Regions from separate parts of the Lysinibacillus parviboronicapiens genome, predicted to be linked through region 3. Evidence: a T-box and tRNA genes for the amino acid it is inferred to sense, from the RefSeq annotation. Region 3 holds a T-box; the other regions hold tRNA genes.

The links. The T-box of region 3 lies ahead of tyrS (tyrosine--tRNA ligase). A T-box ahead of a tRNA ligase gene usually reads a tRNA of that ligase, here a tRNA-Tyr.
Region 1: it has a tRNA-Tyr gene. The T-box ahead of tyrS (tyrosine--tRNA ligase) is inferred to sense a tRNA for this amino acid. The anticodon was not compared.
Region 2: it has a tRNA-Tyr gene. The T-box ahead of tyrS (tyrosine--tRNA ligase) is inferred to sense a tRNA for this amino acid. The anticodon was not compared.

Annotation. Positions count from the first base shown of each region.
Region 1 covers NZ_CP073713.1:4,117,936-4,124,475, forward strand. Annotated here, with positions in the region: gene C9J31_RS19915 (arylamine N-acetyltransferase family protein) at 99-809, shown strand; gene C9J31_RS19920 (S-layer homology domain-containing protein) at 846-1,937, opposite strand; gene C9J31_RS19925 (MazG nucleotide pyrophosphohydrolase domain-containing protein) at 2,450-2,767, opposite strand; tRNA gene C9J31_RS19930 (tRNA-Leu) at 2,952-3,035, opposite strand; tRNA gene C9J31_RS19935 (tRNA-Cys) at 3,092-3,165, opposite strand; tRNA gene C9J31_RS19940 (tRNA-Gly) at 3,174-3,248, opposite strand; tRNA gene C9J31_RS19945 (tRNA-Gln) at 3,255-3,329, opposite strand; tRNA gene C9J31_RS19950 (tRNA-His) at 3,349-3,424, opposite strand; tRNA gene C9J31_RS19955 (tRNA-His) at 3,454-3,529, opposite strand; tRNA gene C9J31_RS19960 (tRNA-Trp) at 3,542-3,615, opposite strand; tRNA gene C9J31_RS19965 (tRNA-Tyr) at 3,630-3,713, opposite strand; tRNA gene C9J31_RS19970 (tRNA-Thr) at 3,723-3,798, opposite strand; tRNA gene C9J31_RS19975 (tRNA-Phe) at 3,811-3,883, opposite strand; tRNA gene C9J31_RS19980 (tRNA-Asp) at 3,897-3,972, opposite strand; tRNA gene C9J31_RS19985 (tRNA-Met) at 3,976-4,050, opposite strand; tRNA gene C9J31_RS19990 (tRNA-Val) at 4,077-4,152, opposite strand; tRNA gene C9J31_RS19995 (tRNA-Glu) at 4,169-4,243, opposite strand; tRNA gene C9J31_RS20000 (tRNA-Ser) at 4,272-4,363, opposite strand; tRNA gene C9J31_RS20005 (tRNA-Asn) at 4,369-4,445, opposite strand; rRNA gene rrf (5S ribosomal RNA) at 4,461-4,576, opposite strand; rRNA gene C9J31_RS20015 (23S ribosomal RNA) at 4,692-6,540, opposite strand, start outside.
Region 2 covers NZ_CP073713.1:274,913-281,452, reverse strand. Annotated here, with positions in the region: gene C9J31_RS01525 (CynX/NimT family MFS transporter) at 1-120, shown strand, start outside; gene C9J31_RS01520 (nitric oxide synthase oxygenase) at 166-1,212, opposite strand; tRNA gene C9J31_RS01515 (tRNA-Glu) at 1,502-1,573, opposite strand; tRNA gene C9J31_RS01510 (tRNA-Asn) at 1,575-1,651, opposite strand; tRNA gene C9J31_RS01505 (tRNA-Ile) at 1,656-1,732, opposite strand; tRNA gene C9J31_RS01500 (tRNA-Gly) at 1,737-1,810, opposite strand; tRNA gene C9J31_RS01495 (tRNA-Phe) at 1,816-1,891, opposite strand; tRNA gene C9J31_RS01490 (tRNA-Asp) at 2,027-2,102, opposite strand; tRNA gene C9J31_RS01485 (tRNA-Met) at 2,106-2,180, opposite strand; tRNA gene C9J31_RS01480 (tRNA-Ser) at 2,349-2,441, opposite strand; tRNA gene C9J31_RS01475 (tRNA-His) at 2,532-2,607, opposite strand; tRNA gene C9J31_RS01470 (tRNA-Trp) at 2,620-2,693, opposite strand; tRNA gene C9J31_RS01465 (tRNA-Tyr) at 2,707-2,790, opposite strand; tRNA gene C9J31_RS01460 (tRNA-Thr) at 2,800-2,875, opposite strand; tRNA gene C9J31_RS01455 (tRNA-Val) at 2,881-2,956, opposite strand; rRNA gene rrf (5S ribosomal RNA) at 2,970-3,085, opposite strand; rRNA gene C9J31_RS01445 (23S ribosomal RNA) at 3,153-6,081, opposite strand; rRNA gene C9J31_RS01440 (16S ribosomal RNA) at 6,391-6,540, opposite strand, start outside.
Region 3 covers NZ_CP073713.1:2,063,939-2,070,478, forward strand. Annotated here, with positions in the region: gene C9J31_RS09745 (hypothetical protein) at 157-693, shown strand; gene rarD (EamA family transporter RarD) at 1,157-2,062, shown strand; partial or broken gene C9J31_RS09755 (GNAT family N-acetyltransferase) at 2,156-2,592, shown strand; gene tyrS (tyrosine--tRNA ligase) at 2,673-3,887, opposite strand; T-box leader at 3,963-4,204, opposite strand; gene C9J31_RS09765 (hypothetical protein) at 4,361-4,702, opposite strand; gene C9J31_RS09770 (endonuclease MutS2) at 5,397-6,540, shown strand, end outside.

The sequences.
Region 1 (6,540 bases), 2.1 Mb from region 3:
TCTTTATGCGTGTATTCTTTTAACAATTCGGTTATGTTAAATAGTAAGGAAGTGAGGCGATTTTTATAATTTCACAAATACAACAGTACTTACAACATATTAAATTTCAAGGTCCTTTAGAGCCATCCATTAAGCTTTTGGGGCACTTGCAAACTTGCCATCTCCATACAATTCCATATGAAAATTTAGACGTGGCGTTGAAACATAGTATCTCCTTCGCTCTCCCTGATCTTTTTCGTAAAATGATTGTTCAAAAACGCGGAGGTAATTGTTTTGAGCTAAATATTTTATTTAGCTGGCTCCTACGTGAACTCGGTTTTACTGTTACAAACCGCTATGCGCAATTTTGGCGTAATATCGAAGACGGAACACCTCCTGAAGAAGTCCCTATGCATCAGCTACTTCTCGTCACTTTTGAAGGTTTACATTATATTTCAGATGTTGGCGTAGGTGCACTCGCTCCCTGTAAGCCAGTACCTTTAATTGCTGGCCATCAGCATCGTGAAGGCAATGAGCTTTACAAAATTGAATGGGATGAAATATATGGCTGGATGCTCTATGAGCAAACTCCACATAAATGGCGTTTACTCTATTGCTTTACGGATGATGCTAACGATGCTAGATTTGCCCCACGGCTTTCTAAACAAACCAATAAAATTGCGATGATTCGTACCCCACGTGGACGACACACTATGCTCAATAATCAATTTCGCATATATGAAGGTCAATCCTTAACAACCTATACAACACATAGCGACAAAGAGTGGTTACAAGCGCTGAATCGTTATTTTCATATTTCACTGTTCTAAATAAGGATGCATCGAATAAATGCATCCTTATTCATATTAATTTTTCGAACGCTTTAGTAACTCATAAATAACTTCCTCGTCATGCAGCTCCTTTACTAAGCCGATACCATCTACAAAATAGTAGGTTTTCACTACATCACTATATATAAAGGTTTCTTCTAATATAGCGACGTTTTTATAGTTGACTCCGCCTGCTCGAACTGTCCCATCCGTCGTTTTAACTGTAATTCGATTACCATTTACAGGCCCATCATCATCTTCATGTACAATTACACCAATTCGCAGCGGCAATTCTATAAATAAATCATAATGCGTGCTAAAATCTGCAGCAATTGCTTGTCCATATACAGTATCGTCGCCATAAAGCAGTTCATCATTAAATGGCTCTTGCGTACTCCTATTTGTAACCGTCCATACGTCATTTTTATTATCGTTATGGCTATATTGATAATTTAATGTATACCTCATATCCTTATCAGGCGAATAAAAAGCATACGTGTATACATACGCAGGATCCTTTAAAAGATTCACTTTTGAAAGTGTTAAGGCTCGGGCCATAAATGCTGAAAAATGTGCTCGTGTTAGCGATAAATTTGGTTTAAATGAACCATCCTGATAACCCCTTGTAATATTATTATTCGCAATTGCTAAAATTTCCTTATATCCTATTGTCTTTTCTGTAACATCTGTAAATTGATACGAATTTGATCCTTTTAGTTTAAAGGCCCTTTGTAAAACAATCGCCATTTCTCCTCTAGAAAGCGTACCATCTGGTTTAAATTTCTTTGTTGCATCGAAAATTCCTTCATTTTGCGTAGCCGCTATTTCTTTAAAATAGATATGTGTTGTTGGTACATCTAGATATTTCGGATTTTTTACGTTCGTTGTCTTCAATCCTAGCGCTCGTGTTAACATTACAGCTACTTGTGCCTTTGTCACATAGTCATTTGGTTTAAACATGCCATTAGGATACCCCTTGATAATGCCTCTTTCTACTAAATAATCAATTTCAGTTGCTAACACATTTTCGGATGTTACATCTTTAAAACTGGCTGCATAAACCGGTTGAATTTGTAATATCCATACAGAAAGCACAGCCACACACAGAATCTTAGTAATTTTATTCATGTCATTCCCCCTATTTTTCTTTCATCCTTCTTATCCTATTCTCCATCAACAACAATTAGATATAATCTCCAAAAATAGCATAGCAATAACGTTGTTTATTATATTCTTTGATATTTCATGACATCCACCTATCCATTTGTATTACTTACCCATACCCATTGTCTTATCCTTTTACGCCTGAGAAATATAGGTGATTTTTTCTTCTATCTAGTCTGTAGCAAAAAAAAAACCTCTACTATAAGCTGTAGAGGGGGGCATCATTGTATTTTACATTCAATGACTTTATTAATTATTTCTTTTGTGTTAAACCTAGACCAAGTCCAGTAGGATCAACCAAATATGCCAGATAAAAATTATTAAACTCCATTTTATCTCAGACGATTATCGCACCATGTTCCTTAGCTTTTGAAATAGCATCTTGCATCATCTTCAATTAGAATATGAGTTCCATGAGGATAATCATTTGGTCCCTTTCCAATTATATAGTTCACGGTAACTACGCAGATTTCATCTTATCCTTTGTAGCGCTTTAGTAATTTTTCTTGATGGGCACTGAAAATTTCCTCAAGTGAAATATCATACTTATTGGCAATCACAATGATATTTCCTAATACATCGCCAAGTTCCTCTACTAATTCTTGTTTATTCTCTTCATAGGAACCTACCTTTTCATCTGGTCGGTCTCTTCCTATTTCAAGTGCTCGAATCGCACGTGCTACTTCTCCCGTTTCTTCGGCCAAAAAGCCGATCCGTGTAAAGATATTTAAGTCTGACCACCCTCGTGTTTCATAGTAATCTTTTATCCACAATTGAAAATCATTTAATTCCATAAACCTATGCCCCATTTCCTTGTTGTATAAATGAAATTATACTATAAAGCTTATAGCCTTACCTGATATGGATGGTATTCCCTGCAATCAAGTACAGATCAAGTTTATAAATAATTTTGCTATGCTACGAACAAAGAAAAAAGACCTCAACATAATCGTTGAAGTCTTGTAATTAATCATTTAATGGTACCGGTGGTCGGGGTCGAACCGACACTCCAAAGGAACACGATTTTGAGTCGTGCGCGTCTGCCAATTCCGCCACACCGGCATGAGACCTTAGAGATAAAAAAAATCGGATAATCCGATTGTTGTTAAAAAACATTATGGAGGCGGCAACCGGATTTGAACCGGTGATAAAGGTGTTGCAGACCTGTGCCTTACCACTTGGCTATGCCGCCATAAAAATTGGAGCGGAAGACGAGGTTCGAACTCGCGACCCCCACCTTGGCAAGGTGGTGTTCTACCACTGAACTACTTCCGCAATAAATGGCTGGGGTACCTGGATTCGAACCAGGGCGTGACGGAATCAAAATCCGTTGCCTTACCGCTTGGCTATACCCCAAAAGATAATTTTATGAAAATGGGGCGACTGATGGGAATCGAACCCACGAATGCCTGAACCACAATCAGGTGCGTTAACCACTTCGCCACAACCGCCATATTACTATCGTTTATATTAAATTAAATGGGGCGACTGATGGGAATCGAACCCACGAATGCCTGAACCACAATCAGGTGCGTTAACCACTTCGCCACAACCGCCATAATATGCATTGGCAGGGGCAGTAGGAATCGAACCCACATCAAAGGTTTTGGAGACCTCTATTCTACCGTTAAACTATGCCCCTATAAAAATAAAAACTGGTGGAGGGGGACGGATTCGAACCGCCGAACCCTAAGGAGCGGATTTACAGTCCGCCGCGTTTAGCCACTTCGCTACCCCTCCGGGATTACATGGTGCCGGCTATAGGAATCGAACCCACGACCTACTGATTACAAGTCAGTTGCTCTACCTGCTGAGCTAAACCGGCAAAAAAATATGATGGGTCAGGACGGAATCGAACCGCCGACACTTAGAGCTTCAATCTAATGCTCTACCAACTGAGCTACTGACCCATATTTTAAAAAATGGCGGTCCCGACCGGGATCGAACCGGCGATCTCCTGCGTGACAGGCAGGCATGTTAACCGCTACACCACGGGACCATTTGGTTGCGGGGGCCGGATTTGAACCAACGACCTTCGGGTTATGAGCCCGACGAGCTACCACTGCTCCACCCCGCGATAATACTATTAGAATATATAAATAATGGTGGAGGATGACGGGCTCGAACCGCCGACCCTCTGCTTGTAAGGCAGATGCTCTCCCAGCTGAGCTAATCCTCCATCTGGGTATTGAAAATGGTGACCCCTACGGGATTCGAACCCGTGTTACCGCCGTGAAAGGGCGGTGTCTTAACCACTTGACCAAGGGGCCCATTTGGAACTGTAATCCTAAAGTTTGCTGGCGGAGAGTAAGGGATTTGAACCCTTGAGACAGTGTTAACCGCCTACACGATTTCCAATCGTGCTCCTTCGGCCACTCGGACAACTCTCCAAGAATGGCTCCGAAGGCAGGACTCGAACCTGCGACAACCTGATTAACAGTCAGGTGCTACTACCAACTGAGCTACTTCGGAATGATATTATGTATAGCCTAGCGACGTCCTACTCTCACAGGGGGAAGCCCCCAACTACCATCGGCGCTAAAGAGCTTAACTTCCGTGTTCGGTATGGGAACGGGTGTGACCTCTTTGCCATCATCACTAGACTATATGAAAGACATTATTTATTATAACATATTTTATTATAATTACAAGTGTTTTATCATCACTTTTTTATTCTTTCAAAACTGGATAAACGGTGCATTGAATGTTTCAAACATTTTGGTTAAGTCCTCGATCGATTAGTATTCGTCAGCTCCATGTGTCACCACACTTCCACCTCGAACCTATCTACCTCATCGTCTTTGAGGGATCTTACTTACTTGCGTAATGGGAAATCTCATCTTGAGGGGGGCTTCATGCTTAGATGCTTTCAGCACTTATCCCGTCCACACATAGCTACCCAGCGATGCCTTTGGCAAGACAACTGGTACACCAGCGGTGTGTCCATCCCGGTCCTCTCGTACTAAGGACAGCTCCTCTCAAATTTCCTACGCCCACGACGGATAGGGACCGAACTGTCTCACGACGTTCTGAACCCAGCTCGCGTACCGCTTTAATGGGCGAACAGCCCAACCCTTGGGACCGACTACAGCCCCAGGATGCGATGAGCCGACATCGAGGTGCCAAACCTCCCCGTCGATGTGGACTCTTGGGGGAGATAAGCCTGTTATCCCCGGGGTAGCTTTTATCCGTTGAGCGATGGCCCTTCCATGCGGAACCACCGGATCACTAAGCCCGTCTTTCGACCCTGCTCGACTTGTAGGTCTCGCAGTCAAGCTCCCTTGTGCCTTTACACTCTACGAATGATTTCCAACCATTCTGAGGGAACCTTTGGGCGCCTCCGTTACCTTTTAGGAGGCGACCGCCCCAGTCAAACTGTCCGCCTGACACTGTCTCCTGCCCCGCTAAGGGGCATGGGTTAGAATTTCAATACAACCAGGGTAGTATCCCACCGACGCCTCCTTCGAAGCTGGCGCTCCGAGATCTCTGGCTCCTACCTATCCTGTACAAGTTGTACCAAAATTCAATATCAGGCTACAGTAAAGCTCCACGGGGTCTTTCCGTCCTGTCGCGGGTAACCTGCATCTTCACAGGTACTATAATTTCACCGAGTCTCTCGTTGAGACAGTGCCCAGATCGTTACGCCTTTCGTGCGGGTCGGAACTTACCCGACAAGGAATTTCGCTACCTTAGGACCGTTATAGTTACGGCCGCCGTTTACTGGGGCTTCAATTCGCAGCTTCGCTTGCGCTAACCACTCCTCTTAACCTTCCAGCACCGGGCAGGCGTCAGCCCCTATACGTCACCTTACGGTTTTGCAGAGACCTGTGTTTTTGCTAAACAGTCGCCTGGGCCTATTCACTGCGGCTCTCATGCGCTTGCACGCTCAAGAGCACCCCTTCTCCCGAAGTTACGGGGTCATTTTGCCGAGTTCCTTAACGAGAGTTCTCTCGCACACCTTAGGATTCTCTCCTCGACTACCTGTGTCGGTTTGCGGTACGGGCACCTCTCACCTCGATAGAGGCTTTTCTTGGCAGTGTGAAATCAGGAACTTCGTCCTTAAAGGACTCGCCATCACAGCTCAACGTTACAGTGTGCGGATTTGCCTACACACACGCCTTACTGCTTGGACGCGCACAACCAACGGCGCGCTTACCCTATCCTACTGCGTCCCCCCATTTCTCAAACGGTGAGGAGGTGGTACAGGAATATCAACCTGTTGTCCATCGCCTACGCCTATCGGCCTCGGCTTAGGTCCCGACTAACCCTGAGCGGACGAGCCTTCCTCAGGAAACCTTAGTCATACGGTGGACGGGATTCTCACCCGTCTTTCGCTACTCATACCGGCATTCTCACTTCTAAGCGCTCCACCAGTCCTTCCGGTCTGACTTCAACGCACTTAGAACGCTCTCCTACCACTGACATCGTAGATGTCAATCCACAGCTTCGGTGAATCGTTTAGCCCCGATACATTTTCGGCGCAGCGTCACTCGACCAGTGAGCTATTACGCACTCTTTAAATGATGGCTGCTTCTAAGCCAACATCCTGGTTGTCTATGCAACGCCA
Region 2 (6,540 bases), 1.8 Mb from region 3:
TTTGGTTATCTGCATGATTTATTTGGAGGCTGGAACATCGCTGGCTGGCTCTTCGTTGTGGTGGCATTACTACTCTTCTTCTGCTCTATGAGAGCATCTAAGAATGAATATGTGAATTAAATAAAAAAGGCAGCTCATGTGCTTGTGATGTGCTGCCTGTTCTATTCAGTAAGGGGGCTTCTGATAAAAATAGTTTGGCGTATTGTAAACATTGACGAAAGGCTTATGAAAGATATGTGTTGCAGCGGGCGATAGTGGCGGAAGTAGCCATGCCCAGTTACCTGTTAGCTCTCGTCCTGCCTTCTCTTCTGCTTCTTCAAATAGCTTAAACTGTTGTGCTGCCGTGTGATGATCCACTATGCTAACGCCGTCTTCTTTAAAGGAATGCAGCACTGCAATATTCAACTCAACTAATGCACGATCTCTCCATAGTGATACCTGCTTTGTCATATCCAACCCAAATATTTCTGCTATTGCTGGTAGCATGTTATAGCGATCGTGATCGGCTAAATTGCGTGCACCAATCTCTGTGCCCATATACCAGCCATTAAATGGTGCCGCTTGAAAATCAATTCCTGCCATCTGAAAGCGCATGCTCGATATAATTGGTACAGCATACCATTTTAAGTCAAGCGCCTCGACCTTTGAATATTGTGGATGACGAATAGGGACTTCTAAAATATATTCAGGTGGGATTGTAAATAATTGTGGTGTTCGCTGATCTACTTGCACAATCAGGGGCAATACATCAAACGCTGTTCCCTCACCTTGCCAGCCTAGCGATTTGCATATTTTTGTGAAAGCGATAGAATGTGAATCACCAACGATTCCCTCTTGCGTTTCATAGCCTGCATAACGAATAAGCTGATGATTCCATATACGCACACGTTCTGGTGCAAACACCGTAATTGTCGGACGGATTTTCCCATCATTTGTTGCATACTGAATATGTGCCAGCAAAGTTTCAAAAATGGACTGCTCATCTAAGATATCACGTGCATCAACAACATGTAGCGATTGCCAAAATAAACGACCAATGCATTTATTACTGTTACGCCATGCTACCCGTGCTCCAAAAACTAATTCTTCTGTTGTCGGGTTATACTCCCCTTCAGATTCCACCTGTTGTAATCTATTTGCCAGCCATGTTTCGGACTCATTTTGTTCTGATTGATAAAGTGCTAAAAACCGCTGTACCTCTAGTAAATTCATGTCGATTTCCTCCATCTATTCTCATATTAGAACAATGGCACAGGATTCACCATGAAAAAATCTACTAGAAAACATACATATTGCATATATGAAATACTTTGTTCAAATTTAAGCTCATACTTTTTTCAATTATATTTTTGCCACTATAAAATCTTAGACTTTATCTCCATTAAAGAATGATGAAAAAGATTGTTATACCCCTCTACAATCTATAACTGTAGGCGTAAACTCACGTAGGACACAAAAAAATCAAAAAAAAGCATATAGCAACAACATGCTACATGCTTGATGACCCCTACGGGATTCGAACCCGTGTTACCGCCGTGAAAGGGCGGTGTCTTAACCGCTTGACCAAGGGGCCATGGCTCCGAAGGCAGGACTCGAACCTGCGACAACCTGATTAACAGTCAGGTGCTACTACCAACTGAGCTACTTCGGAATAATGGTGGGCCTAAATGGACTCGAACCATCGACCTCACGCTTATCAGGCGTGCGCTCTAACCAGCTGAGCTATAGGCCCATTTTGGAGCGGGTGATGAGAATCGAACTCACGACATCAGCTTGGAAGGCTGAGGTTTTACCATTAAACTACACCCGCATATATGGTGGGTCAGGACGGAATCGAACCGCCGACACTTAGAGCTTCAATCTAATGCTCTACCAACTGAGCTACTGACCCATACGTTCCATGCTAAGCTGCAAATATCTTTATCAGCCAGTCTCGTTTATTCAGTCACGTACTTAAGTACGCTCCTTCATGCACTCGTTTGCTTCTTCAATCTTTTTGCTTATCATGAATCTCTTATTATAAAAATGGCGGTCCCGACCGGGATCGAACCGGCGATCTCCTGCGTGACAGGCAGGCATGTTAACCGCTACACCACGGGACCATTTGGTTGCGGGGGCCGGATTTGAACCAACGACCTTCGGGTTATGAGCCCGACGAGCTACCACTGCTCCACCCCGCGATAATATGAATCGTTATAAATAACATGATGATACGCTTAATGTAAGATGACGTCTTCCACGCTTTGCTTGCGTCGACGTTAATCGCAATATTCGTATTGCGATTTGCTCCACCCCACGACAATATTATTTATACCGAGCTTTTAGAACACCATTTATAAAATATAAACTGGAGGAGGTAGAGGGATTCGAACCCCCGCGCGGTGTTACCCGCCTGTCGGTTTTCAAGACCGATCCCTTCAGCCAGACTTGGGTATACCTCCGTAACAATATATAAATGGTGGATTTTGTAGACCTGAACCTTTTTATAATAAATCAAAATTCATTGGCTTACAACTTGCAATATTCTAAAATGGGGCGACTGATGGGAATCGAACCCACGAATGCCTGAACCACAATCAGGTGCGTTAACCACTTCGCCACAACCGCCATGAAATTAATTGGCAGGGGCAGTAGGAATCGAACCCACACCAAAGGTTTTGGAGACCTCTATTCTACCGTTGAACTATGCCCCTATGAATTAAAAACTGGTGGAGGGGGACGGATTCGAACCGCCGAACCCTAAGGAGCGGATTTACAGTCCGCCGCGTTTAGCCACTTCGCTACCCCTCCGGCAATACATGGTGCCGGCGATAGGAGTCGAACCCACGACCTACTGATTACAAGTCAGTTGCTCTACCAACTGAGCTACACCGGCAAAAATGGTGGAGGATGACGGGCTCGAACCGCCGACCCTCTGCTTGTAAGGCAGATGCTCTCCCAGCTGAGCTAATCCTCCACATAAAAAATAAGCGAAGCGACGTCCTACTCTCGCAGGGGGAAGCCCCCAACTACCATCGGCGCTAAAGAGCTTAACTTCCGTGTTCGGTATGGGAACGGGTGTGACCTCTTTGCCATCATCACTTCACTTATTTAGTTAAAAGAACTTATTCTTTCAAAACTGGATAAACGGTGCATTGAATGTTTCAAACATTTTGGTTAAGTCCTCGATCGATTAGTATTCGTCAGCTCCATGTGTCACCACACTTCCACCTCGAACCTATCTACCTCATCGTCTTTGAGGGATCTTACTTACTTGCGTAATGGGAAATCTCATCTTGAGGGGGGCTTCATGCTTAGATGCTTTCAGCACTTATCCCGTCCACACATAGCTACCCAGCGATGCCTTTGGCAAGACAACTGGTACACCAGCGGTGTGTCCATCCCGGTCCTCTCGTACTAAGGACAGCTCCTCTCAAATTTCCTACGCCCACGACGGATAGGGACCGAACTGTCTCACGACGTTCTGAACCCAGCTCGCGTACCGCTTTAATGGGCGAACAGCCCAACCCTTGGGACCGACTACAGCCCCAGGATGCGATGAGCCGACATCGAGGTGCCAAACCTCCCCGTCGATGTGGACTCTTGGGGGAGATAAGCCTGTTATCCCCGGGGTAGCTTTTATCCGTTGAGCGATGGCCCTTCCATGCGGAACCACCGGATCACTAAGCCCGTCTTTCGACCCTGCTCGACTTGTAGGTCTCGCAGTCAAGCTCCCTTGTGCCTTTACACTCTACGAATGATTTCCAACCATTCTGAGGGAACCTTTGGGCGCCTCCGTTACCTTTTAGGAGGCGACCGCCCCAGTCAAACTGTCCGCCTGACACTGTCTCCTGCCCCGCTAAGGGGCATGGGTTAGAATTTCAATACAACCAGGGTAGTATCCCACCGACGCCTCCTTCGAAGCTGGCGCTCCGAGATCTCTGGCTCCTACCTATCCTGTACAAGTTGTACCAAAATTCAATATCAGGCTACAGTAAAGCTCCACGGGGTCTTTCCGTCCTGTCGCGGGTAACCTGCATCTTCACAGGTACTATAATTTCACCGAGTCTCTCGTTGAGACAGTGCCCAGATCGTTACGCCTTTCGTGCGGGTCGGAACTTACCCGACAAGGAATTTCGCTACCTTAGGACCGTTATAGTTACGGCCGCCGTTTACTGGGGCTTCAATTCGCAGCTTCGCTTGCGCTAACCACTCCTCTTAACCTTCCAGCACCGGGCAGGCGTCAGCCCCTATACGTCACCTTACGGTTTTGCAGAGACCTGTGTTTTTGCTAAACAGTCGCCTGGGCCTATTCACTGCGGCTCTCATGCGCTTGCACGCTCAAGAGCACCCCTTCTCCCGAAGTTACGGGGTCATTTTGCCGAGTTCCTTAACGAGAGTTCTCTCGCACACCTTAGGATTCTCTCCTCGACTACCTGTGTCGGTTTGCGGTACGGGCACCTCTCACCTCGATAGAGGCTTTTCTTGGCAGTGTGAAATCAGGAACTTCGTCCTTAAAGGACTCGCCATCACAGCTCAACGTTACAGTGTGCGGATTTGCCTACACACACGCCTTACTGCTTGGACGCGCACAACCAACGGCGCGCTTACCCTATCCTACTGCGTCCCCCCATTTCTCAAACGGTGAGGAGGTGGTACAGGAATATCAACCTGTTGTCCATCGCCTACGCCTATCGGCCTCGGCTTAGGTCCCGACTAACCCTGAGCGGACGAGCCTTCCTCAGGAAACCTTAGTCATACGGTGGACGGGATTCTCACCCGTCTTTCGCTACTCATACCGGCATTCTCACTTCTAAGCGCTCCACCAGTCCTTCCGGTCTGACTTCAACGCACTTAGAACGCTCTCCTACCACTGACATCGTAGATGTCAATCCACAGCTTCGGTGAATCGTTTAGCCCCGATACATTTTCGGCGCAGCGTCACTCGACCAGTGAGCTATTACGCACTCTTTAAATGATGGCTGCTTCTAAGCCAACATCCTGGTTGTCTATGCAACGCCACATCCTTTTCCACTTAACGATTACTTTGGGACCTTAGCTGGTGGTCTGGGCTGTTTCCCTTTTGACTACGGATCTTATCACTCGCAGTCTGACTCCCGTGTATAAATATCTGGCATTCGGAGTTTGTCTGAATTCGGTAAACCGGGATGGCCCCCTAGTCCAAACAGTGCTCTACCTCCAGTATTCTCATCACGAGGCTAGCCCTAAAGCTATTTCGGAGAGAACCAGCTATCTCCAGGTTCGATTGGAATTTCTCCGCTACCCACACCTCATCCCCGCACTTTTCAACGTGCGTGGGTTCGGGCCTCCAGTAAGTGTTACCTTACCTTCACCCTGGACATGGGTAGATCACCTGGTTTCGGGTCTACGACCACGTACTAATTCGCCCTATTCAGACTCGCTTTCGCTGCGGCTCCGTCTTCTAAAACTTAACCTCGCACGTAATCGTAACTCGCCGGTTCATTCTACAAAAGGCACGCTATCACCCATTAACGGGCTCTAACTACTTGTAGGCACACGGTTTCAGGATCTCTTTCACTCCCCTTCCGGGGTGCTTTTCACCTTTCCCTCACGGTACTGGTTCACTATCGGTCACTAGGTAGTATTTAGCCTTGGGAGATGGTCCTCCCAGATTCCGACGGAATTTCACGTGTTCCGCCGTACTCAGGATCCACTCAGGAGGGAATGAACTTTCGACTACAGGGCTTTTACCTGCTCTGGCGGACCTTTCCAAGTCGCTTCATCTAACTCATTCTTTTGTAACTCCGTATTGAGTGTCCTACAACCCCAAGAGGCAAGCCTCTTGGTTTGGGCTCTTCCCGTTTCGCTCGCCGCTACTCAGGGAATCGATTTTTCTTTCTCTTCCTCCAGGTACTTAGATGTTTCAGTTCCCTGGGTCTGCCTTCAAGACGCTATGTATTCACGTCAAGATACTACGCGATTAAACGTAGTGGGTTCCCCCATTCGGAAATCTCCGGATCAAAGCTCACTTACAGCTCCCCGAAGCATATCGGTGTTAGTGCCGTCCTTCTTCGGCTCCTAGTGCCAAGGCATTCGCCGTGCGCCCTTAATAACTTAACCTACGTCGGCTTCCAATACACTGCGTATTTCGTTGTCAGCTTCACTCGTTCAGTCAGTCACGTACTAAGGTACGCTCCTTTCCTCTCTCGCTTGCTTCCTAGAACTACTTGTGTCTTGAAACCCTACATTATCTGTTATTAAGCCTAAAAAACTTAAAAAATAAATGTGTTTGTTACTATTTCAATGTCGTTTTATCCAGTTTTCAAAGAACAAGTTTTGAAGTTATTCATTCAGAAGAATGAACCTTCAAAACTGAACGCAAAACGTAATCTTACAAACCCAAGGTTTGTATTCCGAAAATATCCTTAGAAAGGAGGTGATCCAGCCGCACCTTCCGATACGGCTACCTTGTTACGACTTCACCCCAATCATCTATCCCACCTTCGGCGGCTGGCTCCAAAAGGTTACCTCACCGACTTCGGGTGTTACAAACTCTCGTGGTGTGACGGGCGGTGTGTA
Region 3 (6,540 bases):
TTGCATAATCAATGCAAGGAGTTTTTTTATTTTGACAAAATGACCATAACTTATTATGATGATATAAATGAGAATGATTATCAAAACCAAAGGAAGCGGAAAGATGTTAATTAAAGTAATACCATTACATGGACAATTTAGTAATGGAGTGAATAAATGATGAACAAAATAGATCCTTTTGCATTGTCTTGTGAAACATTGCAGGATGGCACACTTGCCGTCAAAGCATCAGAGTCCTTGATGCTGTTATCACAAAATCGCTACAAGGAATTAGCGCATATCGAACAATTATTCAATACCATGGATGTAGATTCAGATAAAAAGCATCATATATTGGAGCAGGATCGGAAAACGTTAAAAAAGCAAAATGCATTACTGACAGAAGAGGTGCAAAAGATTGCACAGCAAAACGCAGTGTTGCAAAAAAAGCTAACGGAATATAATTGCATCGTGGAGGAATTCAAAGAGCTACGTCGCCAAAATACAGAACTCCTAATTGAATTGAGTAAATATACTGCATTGTCCAGAGAAACACTTTCTGGCCCACTGAAATCGATGATTCGAGATTTACGTGAGCAAGGTGTGGGTATAAAAGAAATTCACATTCGCATTAAACGTCAAATCAATCCAGAAATCAGCTATAGTATGGTACGAAAATATATTTCTGAGATTGAAAGCGAAAATAGAGACTAGCTTAGTTAGATAAAACTGGATAGGCGGAACCAATTAATTTATGACACATTCCCAGTTTTGTTGATAATATTTTGCGATTTATCAATAGTTATTAGAGTTTTTGGTCTGCTTTTGCTATTTTAGCAATAACCAATACGCTTATAGTGAAAATGTGCATTTACAGTTTTCCAACAAAGTCCTATAATGAGTCTATTCTTTAACTTTATTCAACAAGAACGGCCAGTAAGAAACCAACACTTAAGTTGCAAGATGCAAACAAGTGAACGATCACCTAAGCGTAAAAGCCCGAGTGCTGCAACTAACCATCAGTCGAGGATACAAAAACCTCACTATTTGAAATTTCGCTCAGTGAACGTCAATCTTGCCAGTGGTTGCTTTTGGTCTATTGAACAAAGTTATGCTTGCATATATTTACGCGCAGGCGTAAATGATTTATACAACTAGAGTAGGAGAATTATAGACAATGTCGAACGAGAAAAAAGGGATATTGGCAGCATTTTTTGCTTATGTCATTTGGGGTGCCTTCCCGCTTTATTGGAAAATGCTTGAGCATGTGCCAAGCATGGAAATTCTGTTAGGACGCGTGATTTGGTCCTTTGTGTTTACGGTGATAGCAGTAGTACTTATCGGTATGCGTAAAGAGCTACTGGCAGATTTAAAATATTTATGGACGCATCAGAAGCTTTTTTGGCTACTAGCGGGAGCTTCTTTTGTCATTTCAATGAATTGGTATTTATATATTTGGGCTGTAACGCATGAACACTTGATTGAGACAAGCCTAGGTTACTACATTAACCCATTGTTATCAGTTATTTTTGGCGTAGTTTTCTTCAAAGAGACACTTAGCCGTGCACAGTGGGCTGCTACAGGTATTGCCTTTATCGCTGTCATTATTTTGACATTGAACTACGGCTCTATTCCATGGGTCGCATTACTGATTGCATTAACCTTCGCCATTTATGGTGTGCTGAAAAAGAAAATTACCATTGATGCAACTAGAGGTCTTGCGATTGAAACATTGTTTATCCTACCTTTTGCACTAGGGTATTACATCTATCTATTTACAACAAGCCAAGCTTCTTTCTTACATGTGAATGTACAAACAGATATTTTGATGATTGTAAGTGGTATTGTCACAGCGGTGCCTTTAATTTTATTTGCCAAAGGCGCACAAAATATTCCGCTCTATTTATTGGGCTTTATACAATACGTAGCGCCAACAATTGTCTTAATTTTAGGTGTTGTGCTGTATAAGGAGCCATTTAGCCAAGTAGAATTAATGGCGTTTAGTATTATTTGGATAGCGTTATTATTATTCTCTGGCTCAAAAATCATCGAAACGAGAAGAGCCCATCATAAATCCGCGTAATAAAAGGACTTGTAGAAATTTTCTACAGGTCCTTTTTATGTGTAAAACAGATTGCACATAGGATACCTTACCCCGATTCATCCCTTGCTAAGGATGAAAAAATGCCACGCTGTCTATTATGATCTACATCATACAAAGCCAACACTAGATGAATACATCTATTTATGTTCGAGTGTAGGGTGGGGAGATTATATGAATTTTGATGTGGCAGAGACATCAATTCAACATTCGATCTTTTCGTTATCGTTAAAGATAATAACAATATTCTTGGAATGGGGAGAATTGTTGGAGACGGTGTAAACTATTTTTATATCCAAGACGTCGTTGTTCATCCAGAATATCAAGGACAAGGAATTGGGAAAGACATTATGAATTCATTAGTAAGTTATCTAGAAAAAAATGCACCTGATAAGGCATTTGTCGGGTTATTTGCATCAGCAGGTAAAGGTGAATTTTATGAAAAATATGATTTTTATAACCACTCTCCTAATATGACCGGAATGTTTAAAGTCATCAAGAATAGTAACTAGAACAGGGCACGATTATGGCGAAAAAACATGCATGAAACAATTTTCGTTTAGTGCATGTTTTTGATTTTTTTAGTCGCTCGTTATTTAATAAATTTTAGAAATCGTTTCTTGCCAATTTGTAACACGTCATTGTTCATTAATATATGATCTAAATCGTCCGCTAGAATTTTTTCCCCGTTTAATGATACGCCATTTTGTTTGATTAACCTTACAAATTCGCTTTTACTTTGAACAAAATCCATGGTAATCAGTTCAGGAATGATGTCGGCAATCTTTTCATGTCCGATTTCAATTATCAGACTAGGAATATTTTCTGGGATTTCCCGTTTTTGAAAGGCGGTTTCAAAATAGACTTTAGCTTCCTTCATCGCATTTTTACCATGATATAACGAGGTAATTATTTCGGCTAATTGTAATTTCACATCACGGGGGTTTTCCCCGTTTTCTAAACGTTCCTGAATCATGTTGATGAACTGAGGATGCTCATCTGTTGCCAATTCAAAATATTTAATGATCAAATGATCGGGCACTTCCATCACTTTTTTAAACATTGTTTCGGGTGCCTCGTTGACACCGATATAGTTCCCTAGACTTTTACTCATTTTTTCAACCCCATCTAAACCTTCTAGTAGAGGCATGAAAATGGCAATTTGTTTTTCTAACCCTAAATGCTTTTGTAATGTTCGACCCATTAAAATATTAAAAGTTTGGTCTGTGCCGCCTAACTCAATGTCTGCGGAAATTTCGACGGAATCATACGCTTGCATTAACGGATAGAAAAATTCGTGAACTCCGATAGGCACTTGATTTTTGTAACGTTTTTGAAAATCATCTCGTTCTAAAATGCGCGCTACCGAAGTCGTTGCTGCTAATTGAATAACTTCTTCAAACGTTAATTTTGATAACCACTCACTATTAAAACGGACCGTTGTTTTATCCTTATCTAATACTTTAAAGATTTGCGCGCAATAGGTGTGGGCGTTTTCCTTAACTACTGCATCACTCAGTGCCACACGACCTTTTGCTTTTCCTGTTGGGTCACCAATGCGACCAGTAAAGTCCCCAATCAAAATGACTACCTGATGTCCTAAATCTTGCATTTGCTTAATTTTGCGTAGAACAACGGCATGACCTAAATGAATATCCGGTGCTGAAGGATCAAGGCCTAATTTAATTGTCAACGGTTCTTTCTTCTCGAATGAACGCGTTAATTTTGCCAGTAATTCTTCTTCATGAACAATTGTGTCTGTCCCTTTCTTAATGATTGCTAATTGCTCTTGTGGTTCTAACAACATCTCTAACAACTCCTTCAAATGTTAATCTGACAGATTCTATAAGAGAAAAACAAAAAACGCCCTTTAGGAATAAACCTAAAGGACGTGTATGAACGTGTTACCACCTTTATTTGAGAGCTATTCACATAACTCTCCTCAATAGGTACGGCTATATGCGATACCCATGCATTGATTACGGGTGCAACCCCGTCGTAGCCTACTATAAGTTCGGTACGCAGCTCCAAGATGTATTCACCTTAACTTTCCTTGCGCCTCTCAACAACCGGCTACTTTCTGTAAGTTCCATTAAAGCTACTCGTTCTCTTCAACGCTTTTACTCTTATACTCCGAAATGCATGAAACAAATCTTCGTTATGCAGATATTGATACTTATTATAACTTTACATCTCTAATTGTCAACCAATTTCGAGTATTCATTGTTTAAGTGCAGTCGCTGATTTATCTTGGTCTAGCAGGTTTAGTGGCAGGGTTATTTATTTATTAGCGGCATTTTGTATTTCGATGTCAAAGGAATGAAAACCGTTTTCTTCTGCTACAATGTTTACGATATTGTGAATTTCTCTTTCTCTTTCTGTATTCATTGCATCACCATCATACATTAACAGTGCAATTATTTGTTTATCTGGGTAAATAGTGTATCCTACGCCTCCAGCCAACGTATAGCCATGCTCGTTTAACCTACTAACAATTTTATTTGAAAGTTCAGTTTCGGTTATTTGTGCATCAATCTTCGCAACTTCCGCCAACAATTTTTGGTGATTGGCAAAATTAACACGACCACTATCATCTGATGTGTTGAAAAAAATATCTAGCATTAAGAATGACCCACATATGAATATGACCGTTACCACAAAAAAGATTCCTTTTTTACGGATAAGGCATCATCCTTTCCTATTCTATATAAATGTTATGCAGGAAGGGTCAGTAAAAGTCTTGGCTCTAGCTTCATAAGCTCAACCGTTTTATGGAGGATTATAAATGAGGATTTCTCCACATGACTTCCTTAATTTTAATGACTAAACGATGTCATTTACTTTCATCGTCAAAAAACGCCAAAACGAAGCAACTTTACTTTTTGATTGGCATATAGTATTATGAATGCAATCAATTAGATGATAATGAAACGAACTATAAATAAATGCGAGGTGCTTTTTGTGAGTGCGGTAGGTTCTAAATAGGCAAAACTAAATGAAGTAAAGAGATGACGACGGGGGATATGTATCAAAACCACCCCTAATTTTGTCATGGATTTATTTCAAAACCTATGAAGATACCTACAATACTTTATAAAGCGTGTAATCTTGAATGAGCGAATACTGAATGTTCGCTTGATTCTATTTGCACATGCCTTGTAACTGTAAAGGAAGCTGTGGTATCCCCACAGCTTTTTTGTGTTTATAAGTAAACTGAATAAGAAAATAACCCAATGCTATAGTTGACAGATAATTGACATCTAATGGGTAGGTATCTTCATTGTGATAGGAAAAATCATCGTGAGGAGAATTGAACATGAATCAAACAACTTTTGAAAAGTTACAATATAACGAATTAAAACAGCTAGTAAAATCTTTTTGTGTCAGTGGGTTAGGGAAGCAATTATTGGATAAGTTGACACCGAGCTCGAATTTGACAGTCGTACACAACCGTTTACACGAAACAACAGAAGCGCGCGCAATCTTGGATGCAGAAGGGCATGTCCCATTTTTAGGCGTCACCAATATTGACCATACACTTAAAAACCTTGAAAAAGGCATTATTCTTGATCCAAGTGAGCTCATAAACGTATCAGATTTTTTAAGAGGATGTAGGAAGATTAAAAAATTTATGCAGGATAAAGAATTTTTTGCACCTTTGTTAGCTTCTTACGCAATTTCGATGTCCGAATTTAAAAGTGTGGAAGAAGAAATTAATTTTTCCATTAAGGCAAATCGGGTGGATGCAGCAGCAAGCAGAGACTTAAAGCGAATTCGCAACCATATCGAAACAACGGAAGAAAAAATTAAAGAACGCTTAGCTAAATTTTTAAATAATAGTGCCAATAAAACGTATATTCAAGAATTCTTTATTAGTAAAAAAGATGATCGTTATACCATTCCCATTAAAGCATCCTTTAAAAATCATGTACCCGGTACAGTTATTGAAATTTCCTCTACAGGGTCGACGGTCTTTATAGAACCTAATACCGTGACAAAATTAAATGGGGAGCTTGCAAGTCTAAAAGCGGAAGAAGCGATAGAAGAATATCAAATTTTAGCGACACTTTCGGGATTGTTGTTGGAGAATATTCAAGCAATCAACATCAATATGGAACTGATTAGCCAATACGATATGGTGTTTGCCAAAGCAAAATTTAGTAAACACATTAATGGCCTAGCACCCACATTAAATGACCATGGCTATATAAAATTAGTGAATTGTAAACATCCACTTCTAACTGGAGAGGCTGTACCACTTAATTTTGGTATAGGCAAAGATTATCGTAGCCTAATTATAACAGGGCCAAATGCCGGCGGAAAAACGGTAGTTTTGAAAACAATCGGTTTATTAACGTTGGCGGCCATGTCCGGTTTTCATATTAGCGCAGATAAGACGACCGAATTGGCAGTGTTCGACCATATTTTTGTAGATATTGGTGACAATCAAAGCATCGAAA